DNA from 2 places in the Pseudomonas acericola genome. Region 1 is predicted to be linked to the other one. Evidence: predicted binding sites of a transcription regulator. Region 1 holds the regulator's gene; the other holds the start of a gene.
The links. The regulator sigma-54, encoded in region 1, starts transcription at its own class of promoters, with help from an activator protein. The targets are predictions, from matches to a motif close to ANTGGCATNNANNTTGCTNT.
Positions count from the first base shown of each region.

Region 1 (3,642 bases):
GGCTGGGCAGGTTGCGGGCATCGATCGAAACGGCAACCAGGGGTTGCGCCAGTTCGGTGTGGATCAGCGCGCGCTCTGCCAACTCCGGCAGCAAGCCGGCGGGCAGGTTGTCGATACAGTAGAAGCCGTTGTCCTCAAGTACGTTGAGGGCGGTGCTTTTACCCGAGCCGGAGCGGCCGCTGACGATGATCAAACGCATGATTACTGCCCGTTCTGTTCATCCAGGACAACCTGGTACAGCGCCTCGTTGCTGCTGGCACTGCGCAGTTTGTCGCGTACTTCCTTGCGGTCGAGCATGCTGGCGATCTGACGGAGCAGTTCCAGGTGTGCATCGGTGGCGGCTTGCGGGACCAGCAGAACAAACAGCAGGTCAACCGGTGCGCCGTCGATGGCGTCGAAATCGATGGGGGCGTCCAGGTGCAGCAGGGCGCTGACAGGTGCCTCACAGCTTTTGAGGCGGCAATGGGGAATGGCGATGCCGTTGCCAAAACCGGTGGAACCGAGTTTTTCACGGGCAATCAGAGCCTCGTACACATCTTGCATCTCCAGGTCAGGCACTTCGCGGCTGATCAGGTTGGCAATTTGTTCGAGGGCTTTCTTTTTACTGCCGCCCGGCGCGTTCACGAGGGAACGGCCGGGGGTCAGGATGGTTTCAAGTCGAATCATGGGTGGGGAGTGTTAGCGGCCGGTGCCCTGGAGAAGGCTCTGCTGCTTTTCCTTATGCTTTTTGATTTGGCGATCCAGCTTGTCGGTCAGGTCGTCAATGGCGGCATACATATCTGAATGCTCGGCATTGGCGACTACTTCCCCGCCGGGTATACGCAAGGTGGCTTCGATTTTCTGCTTCAGCTTTTCGACAGTCATGATGACTTGCACATTGGTGATTTTGTCGAAATGCCCCTCAATTCTTTTGAGTTTTTCGCCGATATAGGCGCGCAGCGGTTCGGTCACTTCCAGTTGGTGTCCACTGATGTTGACTTGCATACAGCTTCTCCTTCGTTGCCAGTGCATAAAGCGGCAGGCAAAAGCGCCTGCCACTGGAACGCTGTGGCCCGCCCGTCACATCAAACGCTTACGCTCGCTGGAAGGCGCGATCCCGAGGGACTCGCGGTACTTGGCGACGGTTCGACGGGCGACCTGAATGCCTTGTGCCTCCAGTAAACCAGCGATCTTACTGTCACTCAATGGCTTTTTCTGATTTTCCGCGGCAACCAGTTTTTTGATGATCGCGCGGATCGCCGTGGACGAGCATTCGCCGCCTTCGGAGGTGCTGACGTGGCTGGAGAAAAAGTATTTCAGCTCATAAATACCCCGTGGGGTATGCATGAATTTTTGCGTGGTCACCCGTGAAATCGTCGACTCGTGCATGCCGACCGCTTCGGCGATGTCATGCAGCACCAACGGTTTCATCGCTTCGTCGCCGTACTCCAGGAAGCCGCGCTGGTGCTCGACGATCTGTGTGGCGACTTTCATCAGGGTTTCGTTGCGGCTTTGCAGGCTCTTGATGAACCAGCGGGCTTCTTGCAACTGGTTGCGCATGAAGGTGTTGTCGGCGCTGGTGTCGGCACGGCGCACAAAGCCCGCGTATTGCGGGTTGACTCGCAGGCGTGGCACCGATTCCTGGTTCAACTCCACCAACCAACGCTCGTTGTCCTTGCGCACGATCACGTCAGGGACCACGTATTCAGCTTCGCTGGACTCGATCTGCGAGCCTGGGCGCGGGTTGAGGCTCTGCACCAGCTCGATGACCTGGCGCAGGTCGTCTTCCTTGAGCTTCATGCGGCGCATCAGCTGGCTGTAGTCGCGGCTGCCCAGCAGGTCGATGTAGTCAGTGACCAGGCGCTGGGCTTCGGCGAGCCAAGGGGTCTTGGCGGGCAGTTGGCGCAATTGCAGCAGCAGGCATTCGCTGAGGGTGCGGGCGCCGATACCGGCGGGTTCGAACTGTTGGATACGGTGCAGGACGGCTTCGATCTCGTCCAGTTCGATGTCCAGTTCCGGGTCGAACGCTTCGAGGATCTCCTCAAGCGTCTCGTCCAGGTAGCCCTGGTTGTTGATGCAATCGATCAGGGTCACGGCGATCAGGCGATCGGTGTCCGACATCGGCGCGAGGTTCAGTTGCCATAGCAGATGGCTCTGCAGGCTCTCGCCGGCGGAGGTGCGGGTGGTGAAGTCCCACTCGTCGTCATCGTTGCTGGGCAGGCTGCTGGCGCTGGTCTGGTAGACGTCTTCCCAGGCGGTGTCCACGGGAAGTTCGTTGGGAATGCGTTCGTTCCATTCGCCTTCTTCCAGGTTGTCCACCGTTGGGGCGGTTTCCTGGTAGGAGGGTTCCTGCACGTCGGAGTTGGGTTTTTGCTCGATGTTGTCGGCCAGCGGGTCTGCATTATCGAAGTCGTCGCCTTCTTCCTGGCGTTCGAGCATCGGATTGGACTCCAGGGCCTCCTGGATTTCCTGTTGCAGGTCCAGGGTCGACAATTGGAGCAGGCGGATGGCCTGTTGCAGCTGCGGTGTCATCGTCAGCTGCTGGCCCATTCTCAGGACTAGCGATGGTTTCATGGCAGGGGCTTAACACCTTATTCGCCGGCGCAATGCGCCATCCACGACAGGGCGCGTGAGCGCCAAACATAAGCAAATTATATGCCTGATATCGCGGGCTTTGCCTAGAGCGCGGTAACAATAAAAATCCAGAGGTTCCTATTGATTCCCGCGCACCTCGGCAAACAGCCGTGACACCACGGTGTTTACAGGCGGAACTCGTGACCCAGGTACACTTCCTTCACCAGTTCGTTGGCGAGGATAGTGGCTGAATCGCCTTCAGCGATCAGTTGGCCATCGTTGACGATATACGCGGTTTCGCAGATATCGAGGGTTTCACGCACGTTGTGGTCGGTGATCAGTACGCCGATGCCCTTCGCCTTGAGGTGATGGATGATCTGCTTGATATCGCCAACCGAGATCGGGTCGACGCCGGCAAACGGTTCGTCCAGCAGGATGAACTTCGGCGCGGTGGCCAAGGCGCGGGCGATTTCCACACGGCGACGTTCACCACCTGACAAACTCATGCCGAGGTTGTCGCGAATGTGGTTGATGTGGAATTCCTGCAGCAGGCTTTCCAGCTCCTTGCGACGGCCGTCACGGTCGAGTTCCTTGCGGGTCTCGAGGATCGCCATGATGTTGTCGGCTACCGACAGTTTGCGGAAGATCGACGCTTCCTGTGGAAGATAGCCGATACCAGCCCGTGCACGACCGTGCATCGGCTGGTGGCTCACGTCCAGGTCGTCGATCAGTACGCGACCCTGATCCGCCTGGACCAGGCCGACGATCATGTAGAAGCAGGTCGTCTTGCCGGCGCCGTTGGGGCCGAGCAAACCGACGATCTGGCCGCTGTCGATCGACAGGCTGACGTCACGCACGACCTGACGGCTTTTGTAGGCCTTGGCCAGATGCTGGGCTTTCAGGGTTGCCATTACTCGGCCTTCTTCTTCGGCTGGATAACCATGTCGATACGCGGACGCGGTGCGGTCACCTTGGTGCCATTGGCGCGGCCGGCGTTGGCGATCTGCTTCACGGTGTCGTAGGTGATTTTCTCGCCTTCCGTGGAGTTGCCGTCCGGGCTGAGCACCTTGGCCTGGTCGATCAGGACAA
Region 1 covers NZ_JBRFJB010000002.1:197,583-201,224, forward strand. The annotation lists gene rapZ (RNase adapter RapZ) at 1-199, opposite strand, end outside; gene ptsN (PTS IIA-like nitrogen regulatory protein PtsN) at 202-666, opposite strand; gene hpf (ribosome hibernation-promoting factor, HPF/YfiA family) at 679-984, opposite strand; gene ACU688_RS06915 (RNA polymerase factor sigma-54) at 1,060-2,553, opposite strand; gene lptB (LPS export ABC transporter ATP-binding protein) at 2,739-3,464, opposite strand; gene lptA (lipopolysaccharide transport periplasmic protein LptA) at 3,464-3,642, opposite strand, start outside.

Region 2 (3,642 bases), on a different contig from region 1:
GACCACGGATTGAATCGCCGCCACTTCCAGTGCTTCCTGCTCGCTCAGTGGCGGCAACAAACCGGGCAGGCGGCTGGCGAGCAAGGTCTTGCCGGTTCCGGGAGGCCCGCTGAACAGCAGGTTGTGTGCGCCCGCTGCCGCAATCAACAGCGCGCGCTTGGCCGCGAGTTGGCCCTGTACTTCGCTCAAGTCCGGGTAGGGCTTGTTCAAGTACAACAAGCCATCGGATTTGTAAGGTTCAATCGGTTGGTGCCCGTTCAGGTGCGCCACGACCTGCAACAGATGATCCACCGCAATCACCTTCAAGCCCGACGCCAGGCACGCTTCCTCGGCATTCGCCCTGGGCACTATCACGGTGCGCCCGGCCTTGCGTGCCGCCAATGCCGCTGGCAATACACCCTTCACCGCACGTACCGCGCCGGACAGCGCTAGTTCGCCCAGGCATTCCACCTCATCAAGCATCAGCGCCGGCACCTGCACGCTGGCGGCCAGGATGCCCAGGGCAATCGCCAGGTCAAAACGCCCGCCATCCTTGGGCAGGTCGGCGGGCGCGAGGTTGAGGGTGATGCGGCGGGCTGGGTATTGCAGCGCGCTATTGAGGATGGCGCTGCGTACGCGGTCCTTGCTTTCCTTGACGGCGGTTTCGGGCAGGCCCACCAGGGTGAGCGACGGCAAACCATTGGCCATATGCACTTCGACGGTGACCGCCGGGGCTTCGACGCCGACTTGGGCGCGGCTGTGGACGATGGCGAGGGACATGATCGTTCCTTGAAATGGAGAGGCCGCTTCCTGCGGGTTTTTCAAGGGTAGACGAGGTGGGGAAGAGCGAGGCGGGGAGGTTTTACAGAACGTATCCAAAGAGCAACACAGAACAAATGTGGGAGCTGGCTTGCCCGCGAATGCGGTGTGTCAGTCACAGATCAACTAGCTGATCCACCGCCTTCGCAGGCAAGCCAGCTCCCACATTTTGACCGAGTTGAGTCAGTTACTCGGCAGCGGGGGTCAATCGCGCTTCCAGTTCGGCGACTTTCGCTTCCAGGCTCTCAAGCCGCGCACGTGTGCGGGCCAGCACGACCATCTGGCTGTCAAACTCTTCCCGGCTCACCAGGTCGAGCTTGCTGAAGCCGCTTTGCAGCAGCGCCTTGAACTGGCTTTCGATTTCGGTGCGGGGCAGCGGGGTTTCGCCGCTGAACAGGCGAGAGGCGTGGCCGCTCAGGGCGTCGAGGAGGTCTTTGGGCGCGAGCATGGGAAATATTCCGAGAAACTGTTGGCCGGCAGTGTATCACGCGGCGTCTATAGTCTTTTTTACCGCCGCCGCGCACGCTTTTCGCGCAATGCGCCGTACAGCGGCGCACTGTTTTTGTGCGCATTGTGGCCGCCGAAAAGTCCCGACGGTGGGCAAAAGTGGGCAAAGGACTGATTTCAGTGATTTTTACGGAGCTGGCAAGGTTTCTGCTTAGACGATCATGACCCATGCACTGATGCAGTCGCTGTGACGAATGCAGTGCGCCGACGGATCAGGGGTACAGGTTTCGTCACCAATGGATCGCTGGCGTCACAAAGGCAATTGCCTTCGCGACGACGCGTTACAAAGCCAGGCACTGCGCTTAGACTTGAGACGGGTTTGTTTTCCTGGGGCAAGTCCACCAATTCGGGAGAGAGTTTTCATGAAGCTAGTCACTGCCATCATCAAGCCGTTCAAGTTGGACGATGTACGCGAGTCGTTGTCCGAGATCGGCGTGCAGGGCATTACCGTCACTGAGGTCAAAGGCTTCGGTCGGCAGAAGGGTCACACCGAGCTGTATCGCGGCGCGGAATACGTGGTCGATTTCCTGCCGAAGGTGAAGATTGATGTCGCCATTGACGACAAGGATCTTGACCGGGTTATCGAGGCGATAACCAAGGCGGCCAACACCGGCAAGATCGGTGACGGCAAGATCTTCGTGGTCAATCTGGAACAGGCTATTCGCATCCGTACCGGCGAAACCGATACCGACGCAATCTAAGCCGCCAAACCCCAACGCCCCAGGAGAAAACAATATGACTCTGCGTAAATTCGCAGGGCTCGGAGCCCTGTTGTCCATCGTAATGCCAAGCCTGGCCATGGCGGCAGATGAAGTGGCTGCTCCAGTCCTCAACTCCGGCGACACCGCCTGGATGCTGACCGCCACCGCACTGGTGCTGTTCATGACTATCCCTGGCCTGGCGCTGTTCTACGGCGGCATGGTCCGCTCCAAAAATATTCTGTCGGTGATGATGCAGTGCTTCGCCATCACTGGTCTGATCAGCATCCTGTGGGTTGTCTACGGCTACAGCATCGCGTTCGATACCACCGGTATGGAACAGGGCGTCGTCAACTTCAACTCCTTCTTCGGCGGCATGGGCAAGGCGTTCCTGGCGGGCGTGACCCCGGCCAGCATCACCGGGCCTGCGGCATTGTTCCCTGAGGCGGTGTTCATCACCTTCCAGATGACCTTCGCCATCATCACCCCGGCACTGATCGTCGGTGCGTTTGCCGAGCGTATGAAGTTCTCCGCAATGCTGATCTTCATGGCGATCTGGTTCACCCTGGTCTATGCGCCGATTGCGCACATGGTCTGGAGCGGCAACGGTGGCCTGATGTGGGACTGGGGCGTGCTGGACTTCGCCGGCGGCACCGTGGTGCACATCAACGCCGGTGTGGCTGGCCTGGTGGCGTGCATCGTGCTCGGCAAGCGCAAAGGCTTCCCGACCACCCCAATGGCACCGCACAACCTCGGTTACACCCTGATCGGTGCAGCCATGCTGTGGATCGGCTGGTTCGGCTTCAACGCCGGTTCCGCCGCTGCGGCCAACGGCACCGCCGGCATGGCGATGCTGGTCACCCAGATCGCTACCGCTGCTGCGGCGCTGGGCTGGATGTTCGCCGAGTGGATCACCCACGGTAAGCCAAGCGCACTGGGCATTGCCTCGGGCGTTGTAGCCGGCCTGGTTGCAATCACGCCAGCTGCGGGCACCGTGGGCCCGATGGGCGCCCTGGTGATCGGCCTGGTGGCCGGTGTGATCTGCTTCTTCTGCGCCACCAGCCTCAAGCGCAAGCTGGGCTACGACGACTCCCTGGACGCATTCGGCGTGCACGGTATCGGCGGTATCGTCGGTGCGATCCTCACCGGTGTGTTCGCAGCCCCCGCATTGGGCGGCTTCGGCACCGTGACTGACGTGGCTGCACAGGTCTGGATCCAGTGCAAAGGCGTCGGCTTCACTGTGATCTACACGGCAATCGTGACCTACGTCATCCTCAAGGTGCTGGACATGGTCATGGGCCTGCGGGTCACCGAAGAGGAAGAGGCTGTCGGCCTCGACCTGGCGCAACACAACGAACGCGGCTACAACTTGTAAGTACGCGAAAAAAAGATGCCCGGCTTGCCGGGCATTTTTTTGTCTGGTGTTTGTGAGAGAGAGCACGCGGCGCGTCCCCGCATGCGAATGTCTTACAGGCATGTAGGCGTATTCGGCACTTTGTTTTTTCCCAGAGCGCGCTAGAATGCGCGCCGATGGGCGCAAAACTGTATTTATCTGGGCGAGCAGCGTGATCATGGCGCTGCTTGTGAAGTCCTCGGCACCTTTCACGGTGACGGGGCATAAGCCACTGGTTATCCAGTG
Region 2 covers NZ_JBRFJB010000004.1:306,348-309,989, forward strand. The annotation lists gene ACU688_RS17620 (YifB family Mg chelatase-like AAA ATPase) at 1-759, opposite strand, end outside; gene ACU688_RS17625 (accessory factor UbiK family protein) at 986-1,246, opposite strand; gene glnK (P-II family nitrogen regulator) at 1,668-2,006, shown strand; gene ACU688_RS17635 (ammonium transporter) at 2,041-3,378, shown strand.
Region 2: the regulator sigma-54 is predicted to act here: its motif matches at 1,440-1,459, upstream of glnK (P-II family nitrogen regulator).